Regions from separate parts of the Streptacidiphilus sp. MAP12-16 genome, predicted to be linked through region 2. Evidence: riboswitches for the same ligand, from Rfam matches in the RefSeq annotation. Region 2 holds a riboswitch; the other holds the start of a gene.

The links. A riboswitch is a leader RNA that binds a small molecule or an ion and turns the genes downstream of it on or off. The one in region 2 is predicted to bind cyclic di-AMP.
Region 1: linked by a shared signal. The riboswitch ahead of ABIA33_RS08425 (NlpC/P60 family protein) and the one ahead of ABIA33_RS32965 (transglycosylase family protein) in region 2 are both predicted to bind cyclic di-AMP.

The regions. Positions count from the first base shown of each region.
Region 1 covers NZ_JBGCBY010000005.1:226,682-234,159, reverse strand. The annotation lists gene ABIA33_RS08430 (NlpC/P60 family protein) at 1-783, opposite strand, end outside; gene ABIA33_RS08425 (NlpC/P60 family protein) at 1,098-2,159, opposite strand; cyclic di-AMP (ydaO/yuaA leader) riboswitch at 2,170-2,315, opposite strand; gene ABIA33_RS08420 (NlpC/P60 family protein) at 2,627-3,640, opposite strand; gene ABIA33_RS08415 (NYN domain-containing protein) at 3,923-5,155, opposite strand; gene ABIA33_RS08410 (hypothetical protein) at 5,926-6,198, opposite strand; gene ABIA33_RS08405 (rhomboid family intramembrane serine protease) at 6,387-7,190, shown strand; gene ABIA33_RS08400 (Lrp/AsnC family transcriptional regulator) at 7,187-7,468, shown strand.
Region 2 covers NZ_JBGCBY010000035.1:39,020-46,497, forward strand. The annotation lists gene ABIA33_RS32955 (MFS transporter) at 1-110, shown strand, start outside; gene ABIA33_RS32960 (serine/threonine-protein kinase) at 203-1,852, opposite strand; gene ABIA33_RS32965 (transglycosylase family protein) at 2,032-3,165, opposite strand; cyclic di-AMP (ydaO/yuaA leader) riboswitch at 3,171-3,363, opposite strand; gene ABIA33_RS32970 (GntR family transcriptional regulator) at 3,891-4,562, shown strand; gene ABIA33_RS32975 (dihydrodipicolinate synthase family protein) at 4,572-5,534, shown strand; gene araD (L-arabinonate dehydratase) at 5,531-7,297, shown strand; gene ABIA33_RS32985 (SpoIIE family protein phosphatase) at 7,322-7,478, opposite strand, start outside.

The DNA.
Region 1 (7,478 bases), on a different contig from region 2:
CTTTCCCAGGACGCTTCGGGCGGCGGCGAGCGCGGCGGCGGCCCGGCTCGACGCGGGGCCCTGGTCGGGCGGGAGCGCCGCGTCCGCGAGCTGGGCCGCGGCACCTGCGGCGTCGCTCTCGTCCCGGCTCAGCGTGTCGCGCTGCCGCGCGGTGAGCCCGCCGAGCAGGGCCTGGGCGTGGCCGAGGCGCTGCTGGACCTGGGCCTTGCTGCCGGCGATGGTCCGTCGCACGGTCTCCAACTGGGACAGCTCCGACAGGGCTTCGGCCCGGTCCTGGGTGAGCTGCCGCTGGTCCGACCGGATCTCGTTCAGGGTCAGGGCCGCCGAGGAGTTCGCCTGGTCGAGCGTGGTGGCCCGGTCCAGGTACTGGTCCGGGCGGGCGCTGAACAGCATCTGCATCAGCGGGTCGAGACCGCCGCCCTGCCGGTACTCGGCCCCGGCGAGCGAACCCACCGACTGGACCAGCGTGTTGACATGCTGCTGCTCGTCCGCGACCCGCTGCTGCAGCAGGGCGGCCTGGTGCAGCAGCGCACGCTCCTGCTCGCGTGCGCCGTCGTACTGCTGTCCGGCGACCTCCGCCTGCGCGTAGAGGGTGTCGAGCTGCTGCCGTACGCCGTCGGCGGTGACCGGGGCGCCGGTGCCGGGCCCGCCGGGGTCGGCGAGGGCGCTGCCTCCGGCCGCGAGGACGGCAGCCGTCGCGGCCGCGACGCTCGCGGCCGTCCGGGAGAGCGCCGCCATGGCGGAGTACTGGCCCAGGGGTCGGGCTCGTCGGTGGGACGCCACGTGGGCGAGCTCCATTCGTCCGTTGCCGGGCCCGGCGGTCCGGCGGTCCTCCGTTGCCGCCCAGGAGGGCGGTCGACGACGCGGAGGGCCGAGCAGCAGACGTTAGCGAGTCGGACACATCGAGTCCAAACACCCAGCATGGCGAAAATGCGATCGAATGACGCATGTGCTGATGAAACGCCATGTCGCCGGGGGTCATCCCGGACAACGCGAAGGGCCCGACCCCTCGTTAGGGGTCGGGCCCGTACGGCCGTCCGGGTGGCCTCAGCGGTTCCCAGCCCGCTGTCGGCGGCTCACTGGGAGTCAGCTGCGGCTCAGATGTGGCGCATCGCGTAGATCGAGCCGATCTGGCCCATGGGCTCGTACTTGACCACGGTGCCGGTGTGCGGCGCGTGCAGGATCATGTTGTTGCCGGCATAGAAGCCGACGTGCGAGTCACCGTTGAAGAAGACCAGGTCGCCGACCTGCAGGTCGGCCGTGGAGGCGACCGCGGTGCCCGCGTTGATCTGGTCGTAGGTGGTACGCCCGATCGAGATGCCGGCCTGCGCGTAGGCCCACTCGGTCAGACCCGAGCAGTCGAACTCGTTGGGGCCGGTGGCGCCGTAGACATAGGTGTCGCCGAGCTTGGTCTGCGCGGCGGCGAAAGCGGTCGCCTCGGCCGAGTCGCCGGCCTTGGACGAACCGAGGTTCACCCGGCCGCTGCTGCCACGGCTGGCAGTGCCGCTACCACTGTTCGAGCTGGCGTTGTTCGCGGCGGCGAGGGCTGCCTGCTGCGAGGCGGTGAGGGAGTCCAGCTTGGCCTTGGCGGCGGCGAGCTTCTGCTGCACGGCGCTCTTGGACGCGGCCAGCTGCTTGCTGGTGGCGTCGAGGGCCTGGAGCTTGCTCTCTGCCTCGGCCTTCTCCTTGCCGAGCTGGGTCTGCTCGCTCTGCAGCTGAGCCAGCAGGCTCGCCTGGCTGCTGCCGACCTGCTGCGCCGCGGACGCCTTGTTCAGGTAGTCCGTGGGGTTCGACGCGAGCATCAGCGCGACCGTGGGGTCGATCGTGCCGGCGCGGTACTGGGCGCTGGCTATGGCGCCGAGGGCGGACGCCTTGGCGTTCACCGCGGCCTGCTGGCGCGCCACCTGGTCCTGCAGGGTGCTGGTCTGCCTCTGCAGCTGCTGCTGCTGGGCCTGCGCGGCGTCGTACTTCTGGACGGCGGTGTCGGCGTCCTGGTTCAGCTGGTCGATCTGCGCCTTGAGCTGAGCGGTGGTCTGCTGCGGCGCCGCCTGGGCCGACTGGGTCGCCGTCGCGGTGAGTGCGACGGTGGTGGCGGCAGCTGCGGTCAGCACGGATATCCGAGCGCGGCTGGGGGCTTTGGGACGACGATGGGACGCCACGAAGGCGAGCTCCTTCTTCCTACGGCCGCCTACCGGGTGAGCTGACGGGTTCGGGCTGGAAGACGTGCCCTACAACGCTTCACCGGCGGACCGGCCTGGCGTCGATTCACCCCGAGGAACATGGTTCCCCGGCTCCGAGACTGACGGCTATCCCCTGTGGGCGCCCCCCGGTTGGGGACGTCCTGCCGTGCGGTCGGACTCGGCGGAAACCCCCGCTGCCACCCGGTTGGGTGATCGACTTCGCGGTGGTTCGGTGGCTGACACTAGTGACCCAACCGTGATCCGTTCAAATCCTTGTAAGTAAAAACTCTCTAAGGTTGCGATGCCGTGTCAGAACATCAACCGAACGTAGTTGGAGTATGACCATCTGACGACGACATGGCGGTCAAAACGGTCATCGCCCCTGGAGGACTGAGACGCGAGTGACGTGAGTCACAACACGAGGTCAGCTCTTTCCCTTCGGTTCGTCAGAACCTGCGGATGGCCACGATCGAGCCGAAGTAGCTCAGCGGCTGAATCGAGACCGTGTAGCCGTACTGGGGAGCGTTCAGCAGCATCCCGTTGCCCGCGTAGAGCCCCACATGGGCACCGCCCTCGAGCACGATGATGTCGCCGACCTTCGCGTCCGCCAGCGACGCCACCGGGCTGCCCACCGTCTCGTCCGAGTACGAGTAGTGCGGCAGACTCACACCCGCGTGGGCGTAGGACCACATCACCAGGCCCGAGCAGTCGAACTCGTTCGGGCCCGCTCCGCCCATCGAGTAGGGGGCTATGCCGACCTTGCTCATCGCCGCCAGCATCGCGGTGCGGGCCGCCGACGAGATGCCGGACAGGTTGATCTGACTCACGGTCATGTGGTTGTCGACGGTTCCGGCGGAGCCGTAGTTGTTACCCCCGCCGCCGCCGGCGTTCACCTGCTTCTGCTGGGCCGGGGTCAGCGCGTTCAGCACGGACTGCGCGTGGTTGAGCCGGGCCTGAGCTGAGGCCTTGGCCTTCTGCATCTGGGTCAGCAGCGCCTGCTGGGCGCCGAGCTCCTGTGCGGCCTGGGCCTTCTCCCGGGCCAGCGTCTGCTCCTGCACCTGGAGCTGCGCCAGAACGGTCGCCTCGCTGCTGTTGAGCTCGCTCTGGGTGGACGCTTGGGTGAGGTAGTCAGTGGGGTCGGAAGCAAGCATCAGGGCCACCGTCGGGTCCACCCCGCCCTCCCGGTACTGGGCGCTCGCCATGGCGCCGAGCTGCGAGACCTCCTTGTTGACCTGGCCCTGCTGGCGGGCTATCTCGTCCTGCAGGAGGTTCACCTTCCGCTGCAGCGCCTGCTGCTGGAGCTGCGCGCCGTTGTACTGCTCCGTCGCCGCGGCGGCCGCCTTGCGGTCCGCGTCCACCTGGGACTTGGCCTGATCGGTGGTCAGCTTGGGGTCCGCGTGGGCAGCGGACTGCGCCGAGAGCGCGACGGCCGTCGCGGCGGCCGCGGTGAGAATCGACACGCGGGCACGGCTGGGCTGCTTGAGGCGACGGTGCGAGACCACAGGGGCTGAGTTCCCTTCGGGCGGCCGCCGTCCAACAGGCGGCACCCCCGAATTGCGCGGCCCTGGAGACAGCGGAAACCTCCGTATCGCCCGGACGGGCGATCAGCAGGACAGAGGTTCGAAGGCAGAGACTAGTGAGAGTGATGTGAACTTGTCGCCCTCGCGGAGAAGTCCGAGCAGATTTGAGCGCAATGTCGAGTTTGCGCTTCAACTCGGGTGCGGATGCTCGGGTGTGGCCGCTCAAGTGCGGATGAGCCGCTTCAGCAGCATCGCCGACGGCACCGGACGCGCACCCGCCTTCCGCACGCCCTCCGCCACCTCCCGGTCCGTCGACACCACGACCACCGGACGGCCCTCGGGCTCCGCCCGCACCAGACGGCGGATCAGCTCGTCCGCGGTCTCCCCCGACCGGCTGAACAGCACCCGCACCCCGCGCGGCGGGGCCATCGGCACCGGTGCGTCCAGATCCTTGCCGTCGAAGACGCAGGTGATCTCCGCGCCGCTGTGCGCGGCCAGCATCGACAGCCCGTTCAGCAGCCGCGCTCGCTGCTTCTCCAACGGCAGCGTCGGATAGCCGCTCTTGGTCACGTTGTAGCCGTCGACCACCAGATGCGCCTGCGGCAGCGCCAGCAGCTGGTCCAGCAGCGCCGGGTCGTCGGCGTCCAGCGCCCGCCTGGCCACGTCGTGCGGCGACGCGGTGGTCGGCGAGACCGCCTCCACGGTGTCGGCCGGACGGCCCGACAGCGGCGGCAGGCCAAGCTCCCGCTGCAGCCCCTGCGCCCCCTGGACCACCACGTCCAGCAGCAGCCGCAGCCGGATCTCCTCAGCACTGCGCCCCTCCCGGGAGGCGCGCTTGGACGCCTCCACGGCGGACTCGGCCTCGGCGAGCCGGTGCTTCAGCCTGCGGACCTCGCTGTCGACCGCACCTCGCTCGGTGGCCCCGGTCGAGCGCAGCGCCTCGAGTTCGGCGGCGACCTTGCGGGTGGCCGCCTCGGCGCGCTTGGTGTCGGCCTCCAGGCTGCGCAGCTTGCGGCGCAGCGAGTCCCGCTCCTTCTTGACCGTGTCCAGCTCGATCCGGCCCCGCTCGGCGTCGGCCCGGGTGGAGTCGCGTAGCGCGGCCAGCTCCACCTGCAGCTTCTCGACGAGCCTGGTGGCCTCTGCGGCCGCGCCCTCGGACTCGGCCCGCTCCACCTCCTCGCCCGCGTCGCCGACCAGCTTGCTCCAGCCGGCGGGACGCAGCAGGTACGCCACCGCGGCGACGTCCTGGGGGTCGGCGGCAGCCGGCACCCGCCCGGCTTCCAGCGCGCTGACCAGGTCAGGTTGGCCCTGTCGGACCCGCTCCGCTATCCGCGCCCGGAAACCCGGCTCGGTCTCCAGCGCGGCCGCGATGGCCGTGGCACCCCGCCGGGCCCGCTGGACCGGGGTGAACTTGGCATACGGGCGGAGCCGGTGCGGGAGCTCGGCGGCGGGCATGGCAGTCAGGGCGTCGGCGGCGATGCCGACGACCCGCCGCCGGACCCCTTCCGGCAGCGGCCGGTCCAGCCACTCGGCGGACTCCTCCGCGACGAGCCCGGACCCGGGCTCAGGCCCGGAGACGGACTCAGGCTCAGGCCCAGAATCGAGCTCAGGCTCAGACCCAGAGACGGACTCGGGCTCAGACCCAGAGACGGACTCGGGCTCAGACCCGGAGACGGACTCAGGCTCAGACCCGGAGACGGACTCAGGCCCGGAAACGAGCTCAGGCTCAGACCCAGAAACGGACTCGGGCTCAGACCCGGAGACGGACTCAGACCCGGAAACGAGCTCAGGCTCAGACCCGGAAACGGACTCAGGCTCAGACCCGGAAACGGACTCGGGCTCAGACCCAGAAACGAGCTCAGGCTCAGACCCGGGGGCGGACTCAGGCTCAGACCCGGGGGCGGGCGCAGACCTGGAGGCGGACTCAGACCCGGGGGCGGGCGCAGACCCGGGAACGGGAACGGGCTCGGACCCGGAGGCGGGCTCGGGCTCTGCCTCAGCCTCGCGCAGGGAGAAAGGCTCGGGCTGGGAGACGGGCGCGGTGGAAGCGGGCACCGCGGACACCGCCGCGTCGTCGGACCCCAGCGGGTCCTCGGCGGCGTCCGCCCTGTCTCTCTCCACCACGTCCTGTGCTCCGATCCGGCCCCAGGCCCTACCGCCCGGAAGACCATTCTCGCCCGCTGCGCCCCCTACTCGTCACTACGCCACACACACCGCCCCAGCCGTCAGCCGTCGGCGCGTCCCACCTGCGCCGCCGCCTCGGCCTCAGCGCCGGGCCGGTCGACCAGCTCCACCTGGTCCACGGCGTTGCACCAGCGGCAGCGTACGGACTCCACCGTCTCGCTGAGCACCTCACGCTCCTCCACGCGCGGTTCCCCCGCCAGGTCCAGGTGGACGAACTCGACCACGCGCGAGGAACGGGTCACGTCGAAGCGGGTCAGGTTGCCGCACTGGGTGCAGCGCCACCGGGTCCCCTCGGTGGGCAGGGGGACAGACATGGGTGGTCCTCTCGGCTCGGGGCACCGGGTCCGGCATCGGGCTCTGGAGCCCGGAGCCGCCCGGAGCAGCGCGGTTCTCGGCTACGCCTACCCCAGAACCCTATGGCCTCGCTGATATCCCGGGACACCGTCCCCATCCGTCCCAGCTCCGCAGTGTCAGATTTGTCCCGCCAAGGAATGCTTGGTAGATGGTGACCCTGGTTCGTGACGATAAGCCAGATCCGTACGTCTCGCTGCCATACGTCCCCGTGGTGACCTTCACGCTGATCGCCGCGTGCGTGGTGGTCTTCCTGGTCGGCCCGGTGTCCGGCCTCGACCCGCTGTACGGCACCGGGGCCGGACGCGCCTGCGCGGAACTGACGTACTACCAGCACTGGGGCGTGATTCCGAGCGAACTGCTGGACAACCAGCCGCTGCGGTCCTTCCGGACCGCCGGCTGCCCCGCGCCCGCCCACTTCCCCAAGGTCCCGGCGCTGTCCGTGCTCACGGCGATGTTCGTGCACGGCGGCTGGCTGCACCTGTTCGGCAACATGCTCTTCCTCTATGTCTTCGGCGCGATGGTCGAGGAGCGCATGGGACGGTTGCCGTTCCTGCTCAGCTACGTCGCCCTCGGCTACTTCGCGACCTACGGCTACGCGCTGTTCGAGGCCCATGCCAACAGCGCGGGCCAGACCCTGGTGGGGGCGTCGGGCGCGATCGCAGGCGTGTTGGGCGCGTACCTGCGGCTGTACCCGCGGGCGCGGGTGACCAGCCTGCTCCCCTTCCTGCTGTTCCTCCCGCTGCGCTTCCCCGCGTGGCTGGTGCTGGGGGTGTGGTTCGCCATCCAGTGGAGGTCGGTGCACGCCGCCTCGGCCGCCGTCACCGGCGTGGCGTACGTGGCCCATCTCATCGGCTTCCTCGGCGGCTTCCTCTTCGCCTGGCTGCTCTACTGCCGCAGGCGCGGATACTCTGGCCGCAACAGTGCCGCTGTCCTTCCAGGAGACCTCCCTTGATCACCGCGATCGTGCTCATCAAGACCAACGTCGACCGGATCCCCGAGATCGCCGAGACGATCGCGGCCCTGGACGGCGTCAGCGAGGTGTACTCCGTCTCCGGCGCCTTCGACCTGGTGGCGATGATCCGCGTGCGCGCCCACGACGACCTGGCCGACGTCATCCCCGGCCAGGTCAACAAGGTGCCCGGGGTGGAGCACACGGAGACGCACATCGCGTTCCGCACCTACTCCAAGGTCGACCTGGACGCCGCCTTCGCCCTCGGCCTGGACGAGTAGGACCCGTCGC
Region 2 (7,478 bases):
TCGGTGCGCTCGCCTCGGCGCTGCGCGGTCGCCACCACAAAGCCGGATCGGACCATCCGACCGACTCGCTCAAAGGACAGCAGGCATGTGAGAAAGCGCCCTCCTCGTGATGGACGTTCAGCAGGGCATCGTGGCCGAGGCCGCCACGGTCGACGAGTGGGTCACGGCCGTCGCGAAGGAGGAGTAGCAGCGGACGGGGCGCTCAGGAGCCGCGCGGGTAGGTCTTCTTCACGACGCCCTTGGTATCGGCCGACAGGTAGCCGCTGCCGTAGTCGTCGGCGAGGTAGACCCGGATCGTCGGTGTGCCGTCGAACATGTCGGGGCCGACGATGATGTAGCGGCTGGTCGGATGGGGGACGTTCAAGGTCGCCTGGGCCTTCATGAGCAGCGCCGGGAGGACGTTCCAGTCGAAGCCCTGCAGGTCCACCGGCTTGCTGTCGGAGATCACCGTGCCGCCCGGGGAGCGGGTGGCGCTGCCGTCGCGGTAGTCGATCCGGTCGTACAGCGCCGGATCGGCCTGGGTCGGAACGTCGGCGCTCGCGTAGCCGGGGTAGACGTCGAGTTCCTCGACCTTGGTGCCGGCCATCAGCGGGCGCATCGCCTTGATAGTGGCGCGCAACCCGGCGGGAGTGAGCAGGTCCGGCTGAGCGGTCGGTGCGGGGACGGGTGTCGTCTGGGGACCGCCGGAGGTGGTCACGCCCTGGACGGGGCTGCTGGTACTGCCGGCCGCGCCGGTGGCGGTGCTGTGACCCGGTCTCAGGTTCCAGGCGAGGGTGCCGGTCAGGGCGACCGCGGCGATGGAGAGGGTCAGCACCGCGGCACGTCTGCGGTGGGGCGGGGGCTGGGGCGGGGGCGACGGCTGGGCGGGGTGCTTCACCAACGACAGCTGGTCGGGCCTGCGGTCGGCCGGTGCACTGGGGGCGGCGGGGGTGGCGGCGGGGGTGGCGGGCTTCGGGGTGTCGAGGAACGTCGGCTCCCTGGTCGGCGGGGCGTCGGTCGGCGCGGCGCCCCCGCCGTACTCGGCCGCCGCCAGCAGGCGGTCGAGTCGGTCGGCGTCCGGGCGGGCTGCAGGGTTCCGGGCGAGGAGGGCGGACAGCGCCGGGCCCAACTGCCCAGCGCGCTGCGGCGGCGGCAGCGGTTCGTCGAGCACTGCGGCGAGGGTCGCGAGCGTGGTGGCCCGGCGCAGCGGGTGGTAGCCCTCGACGGCGACATACAGCATCATGCCGAGCGACCACAGGTCTGAGGCCGGGTTGCCCTCCTCGCCGCGGATCCGCTCCGGTGCGATGTACTCGGGTGAGCCGATCAGCGAGCCGGTGGCGGTGAGAGCGGTGGCGCCGTGCATGGCGGCGATGCCGAAGTCGGTGAGGACGGGCGTGCCGTCGGTGCGCAGCAGGACGTTGCCGGGTTTGACGTCCCGGTGCTGGATGCCGGCAGCGTGGGCGGCGCGCAGGGCGGAGAGCACACCGCGTCCGATCCTGGCGGCCTCCGGAACGGAGAGCGGGTCGCGGGCCAGGCGGTCGGCGAGGCTGCCGCCACTGACCAGCTCCATGACGAGCCAGGGGTGCGGATGCTCGTCGGTGTCGACGATGTGATGGATGGTCACGACGTTCGGGTGCTGGAGCCGGGCGAGGGACCGCGCCTCGCGCAGCACTCGCTCGCGCATCTCCCGAGCACCGGCCGGGTCGGCGGCCGCCATCGCCGGGTCGAGCGGGCGGACCTCCTTGAGCGCGACCTCGCGCTGGAGTGCGATGTCGCGCGCCCGCCAGACCAGGCCCATGCCTCCGCCGCCCAGCTGCTGCAGCAGTTCGAAGCGGTCGTCGATGAGCCGTATCGCCGGCCCCCCAGTGTTCATGCCCGACATAGTAGGAGAAGCAGGCACTCGGGGAGACCCGCCGCGTGCTCGACGACCATGGCGGAGGAATCGACGTGCTCCAGGTCACCGATGTCTTTCTCGCCCGGGCGCGCTGAGGGAGCGTGCGGAGAGCCCGGCATGCGTCAGGTTGCATGCCGGGCTCTTCGTTCTCGGGTCGATCAGTACCAGTTGTGCGCCTGCCAGAAGGCCCAGGCCTGGTTGGGGCTGCCGTAGGTGGTGTTCATGTAGTCCAGGGCCCAGCGGAGCTGGGTGGCCGGGTTGGTCTGCCAGTCGGCGCCGGCGGAGGCCATCTTGTTGCCGGGCAGGGCCTGGGGCAGGCCGTAGGCACCGGAGGAGGGGTTGGTCGCGCTGACGTTCCAGCTGCTCTCGTGGGAGATGATCTGGTCGAACGAGGCGAGCTGGTCGGCCGGGACGATCTGCGCGGCGATGGACTGCGGGTCGCCAGTGAGGGTCGAGGCGGAGGCGTTGGTCGCGTTCGAGGTCGAGGTCCCAGTCGAGGTCGCGTTCGACGTCGAGGGCGCGGCCGAATGGGTGCTGCTGCTCTGAGTCGAGGAGGAGGCCGGGGCCGAGTCCTCGTGGTCGGCGGAGGTGGTCGCCTGGCCGCCGCTGAGCACCAGGCGCTGGCCCGGGTAGATCAGGTTCGGGCCGGAGGTCAGAGTCGCCTTGTTCGCCTGGTAGAGCGCCTGCCAGCCACCGGACACGTGGTGGGACTGCGCGATGGTGGACAGCCAGTCGCCGGAGACGACGGTGTACGTGCCGCCGCTGGCGGCGGGCTGCGCGGTCGCGTGCTTCACCGTGCCCGAGGTCGCCGCGTGCTTGGCCGCGGCCGGGGCGGAGGCGGTGTGGCTGCTGGGAACGGACGTGGTGCTGGAGCCGGTTGCCGCGGTGCTGACGTTGGCGGGTGCGCCGCCCTGGCTCAGGCCGGCCTGGGGGCCGCAGATGGGCCAGGCGGTCGGGCCCTGCGAGGCGAGGACCTTCTCCGCGACGGCGATCTGCTGGTCCTTGGTGGCCTGGTCGGCGGTGGCGGCGTACTGGGTGCCGCCGTACGCGGCCCAGGTGGAGGCGGAGAACTGCAGTCCGCCGTAGTACCCGTTGCCGGTGTTGATGGACCAGTTGCCGGTGCTCTCGCACTGGGCGACTGCGTCCCAGGTCGAGACCGGGGCGGCGAAGGCGCTGGTCGTGCCGACCAGCGGGAGGGCTATGCCCGCACCGGCGACACCGGCGGTGGCGACCAGGCGCTTGGTCTGGTTCGTGCGGGGGCGACGATGGCGGCCGTTTCCGGACAGAAGCATGGCAGGAATCCTCTCCGACGCCTGCGAGGTGAGCTGTCGGATTCGGGCCGTGAGGTAGCCCGGCCGCGCTGAGCACGGCTTCACCCCAAGCCGCAGCCCGTTGGGCTGCGGCGACTTACCTGGTTCCCCCGCCCCTGCCGTCGTGGGTGGTTGTGAGCGCCCTTGGCCTCCGGCGGCAGGATTCGGCGTTCCGGAGTTCTGGGTTCCGCTAAGTGCGAACAGGCTGCACGCTAAGCAGAAGGAGGCCTGTACCGCAACTTCCTGTGACGATGGCCACAGGAAGCACAGGTTGGCGTAATGTCCGTATTCTCCTATATAGGTACTACTTGATTTGAAAGTACTGTTTGCATAGGTAGATGCACAATTGACGCAGCGCCAGCTATTGGCCCGGGAGGGCGGTGGCGGGGGTCGCTCCCCCAGAGTCCGGGCTGAACGGGTGTCAGTTGCCGCGAGCAGGACGGGTGGCGGCCACGTAGGAGGATTCTCCTTGGTGACGTCTGATATATGACGAGCTGTGAGGTTACGGCGGCCTGAATCCCCCGTCGATGGATCGCGCAAGCGTGGTGGCACGGGTTGAAGGCTGGAGGGTCCTGGGTGCTGTGACCCTTGACACCTCTCTCGGCCGGTCCTAGCGTCTGCGGCACATCATATATGAGATCTCGATCCGGGCTTCTGGCCCGCCGAGGCACCAGCTTCGCCCGACGCACACCCCTGGAGCCGGAACCGTGTCCGACACACTCGCCCAGCCAGGCCGCTCCCGGCCCGGCGCCCTCCCGTCCCGGACCGAGGCGGTGCTGGACGCCATCAAGCACTCGATCCTCATCGGAGAGCTGAAGCCTGGGCAGGCGCTCGTCGAGACCGAGCTGGCCGAGCGTCTGGGGGTCTCCAAGACACCCGTGCGCGAGGCGCTGAAGACGCTGGCCGGCTCCGGCCTGGTGACCATGAGCCCCTACCGGGGCGCGGCGGTGCGCGAGGTCGACCGGGAGCTGGCGCGCTGCGTATACGACATGCGCCTGCTGCTGGAGCCGGTCGCGGCCGGGCGCACGGCAGTGGTGTCCAGCGGCGACTGGGGCGAGGCGGCGCTCGCGCTGGAACGGGCCGACCAGGCCGCGGACGCGGCCGACCGCTCGCTGGCGAACCGGGCGTTCCACCGGGCCCTCTACGCGGGCTGCGGCAACCCGCTGCTGGTGAAGTCGCTGGATGAGCTGCGGGACCAGACGGCCCTGGTGTCCAGCGCGGCCTGGGCCCGGCAGCCGTCCTGGCAGCGGGAGGCCCAGGAGCACCGGGAGATCCTGCGGGCCGCACAGGCCGGCGACGCGGATCTCGTACGCGAGCTGATGCGCGGCCACATCAGCGCCTTCGTGGCGCGCAACTTCCCCGAGAACGAAGCGGAGTAGGGCAGACCCATGACCTCGGAGACCTCGGAGACCTCGGATTCACCGGACCCGGCCCCGCCGCTGGACCTGCTGCGTGCCCGCTTGTCGACGGTCGTCGCCATTCCGGTGACCCCGTTCCGGGCGGACGGCGAGCAGGTCGACTGGGACATCCACGCCACACTGATCCACCGCCTGGTGGAGCACGGCGTGGAGGTCGTCACCCCGAACGGGAACACCGGCGAGTTCTACACCCTCAACCGGGCCGAGACCCGCCGCGCGGTGGAGTCCACCGTGACGGCGGTCGAGGGCCGCGCGGAGGTGATGGCGGGCGTCGGCCTGGACGTGGCGAGCGCGATCGACGCCGCCCGGCACGCCCGCGACGCGGGCGCCGGGTCGCTGATGGTGCATCAGCCCGTGCACCCGTACCGCTCCGCCGAGGGATGGGTGGAGTACCACCGCAGGATCGCCGAAGCCGTGCCCGAGCTCGGAGTCGTCCTCTACGTCCGCGATCCCAGGATCAGCGGCGAGCAGATCCGTGCACTGGCGGACCTCTGCCCCAACGTGATCGGCGTGAAGTACGCCGTCCCCGACCCGGTCCGCTTCGCGTCAGTGGCACGGGACGCCGGTCTGCACCGCTTCGCCTGGATCGCCGGTCTGGCCGAACTGTCCGCCCCCGGCTACTGGGCCGTCGGCGCCACCGGTTTCACCTCCGGCCTGGTCAACGTCGTCCCGCAGCTCTCGCTGGCGCTGCTGGAGGCCTTGCGCGGCGGCGACTACGCGAAGGCGATGGGGGTGTGGGAGGAGACGCGGACCTTCGAGGAGCTGCGCGCCGCGGACGCCTCCGCCGACAACGTCAGCGTCGTCAAGGAGGCCCTTGCTCAGCTCGGGCTCGCCGGGCGCGCGGTGCGGCCGCCGTCCCGGGTGCTGCCGCAGGACCTGCGCGACCGGATCGCCGGGCTGCTGCGCAGCTGGCAGGCCGGAGGCCGGCTGTGAGCGAGGACGCGGGCGGACCCAGGCGACTCCGCAGCGCCGCCTGGTTCGGCGAGGGCGCCACCGGAGGCAAGCTGCGTGCGTTCAGCCACCGCTCGCGGATGCGCCAACTCGGCTACCTGCCCGAGGAACACCTCGGCAAGCCGGTGATCGCGATCCTGAACACCTGGTCCGACATCAACCCCTGCCACATGCATCTGCGGGAGCGGGCCGAGCAGGTCAAGCGCGGGGTCTGGCAGGCCGGCGGCTTCCCGCTGGAGTTCCCGGTGGCCACGCTGTCGGAGACGTTCCAGAAGCCCACCCCGATGCTCTACCGCAACCTGCTCGCCATGGAGACCGAGGAACTGCTGCGCTCCTACCCGGTGGACGGCGCGGTGCTGATGGGCGGATGCGACAAGACGATCCCGGCGCTGCTGATGGGCGCGGCCAGCGCCGACCTGCCCGCGATCGTGGTGCCGTCAGGTCCGATGCTGCGCGGCCACCACCGCGGGCGGACGCTGGGCAGCGGCACGGACCTCTGGGCGTACTGGGACGAGTACCGTGCGGGCCGGATCGGCGAGTGCGAGATGTCCCAGGTCGAGTGCGGACTGGCCCGCTCCCCGGGCCACTGCATGACCATGGGCACCGCCTCCACGATGACCGCCGCCGCCGAGGCGCTGGGCATGGCGCTGCCCGGCTCGTCCTCCATCCCCGCTGTCGACTCCGCGCACCACCGCATGGCGGCCGCCTCCGGTCTGCGCATCGTGGAACTGGTCGGGGAGAACCTCACCCCGAGCGTGATCATGACCCGGGAGGCGTTCGAGGACGCCGCGGCGACCGTGCTCGCACTCGGCGGCTCCACGAACGCGCTGATCCACCTGGTGGCCATGGCCGGACGGGTCGGCGTGCCGTTCAGGCTGGACGACTTCGACCGGATCGGTCGCGGGGTGCCAGTGCTCGCGGACATCCGCCCGGTCGGGGCCCTGCTGATGGAGGACTTCTACTACGCCGGTGGACTTCCCGCGCTGCTGCGGCAGCTCAGCGAGGTCCCCGGGGCCCTGCACCCGCAGCGCGCGACCGTGGCCGGCCGGCCGTTCGCCGAGTACTACCAGGACGCCGAGGTCCACCAGCCCGAGGACGGCGGACCCGTGGCGATCCGATCGCCGCAGGACCCGGTGGCGGAGGAGGGCGGACTGGCCGTGCTGCACGGCAACCTGGCCCCCGGTGGTGCGGTGATCAAGCACCTCGCCGCCGACCCGAAGCTGCTCAGGCACACCGGCCCCGCCCACGTCTTCGACTCCTACCAGGAGCTGCAGCAGCACATCGACGACCCGGCGCTGGGCATCACCGAGGACACCGTCCTGGTGCTGCGCGGCGCGGGCCCCGTCGGCGGACCGGGGATGCCCGAGTACGGCATGCTGCCCATCCCCGCCTACCTGCTGGAGAAGGGCGTCAAGGACCTGGTCCGGATCTCCGACGCCCGGATGAGCGGCACCAGTTACGGCACCTGCGTTCTGCACGTCTCTCCCGAGGCGTACGCCGGAGGCCCCCTCGCACTCGTCCGCACCGGCGACCGGATCAGCCTGGACGTGGAGCGGCGACTGCTCCAACTCGAAGTCGACGGTGCCGAACTGGAGCGCCGTCGCGCGGAGTGGACCCCGCCGGAACCGAAGTACCAGCGCGGCTACGGCGCCCTCTACGCCGAGCACATCACCCAGGCGGACGAGGGCTGCGACTTCGACTTCCTCGCCGGCTCCGGGCACAACCCCGCGGTAGACCCCCAGTAGCCGCGGACGTGAGCGGGGCGCGCGCTAGGACTTTGCGGAACCGCCACTGGTGTTGGCCGGTGTCGGGTCGGGCAGGAGTTGCTCGGCCCAGATGGTCTTGCCGCGGCAGCCGGGTCGGGTGCCCCAGCGTTCCGTCAGTTGCGCGGTGATGTAGAGGCCGCGGCCGCCCTCGTCGCTGTCG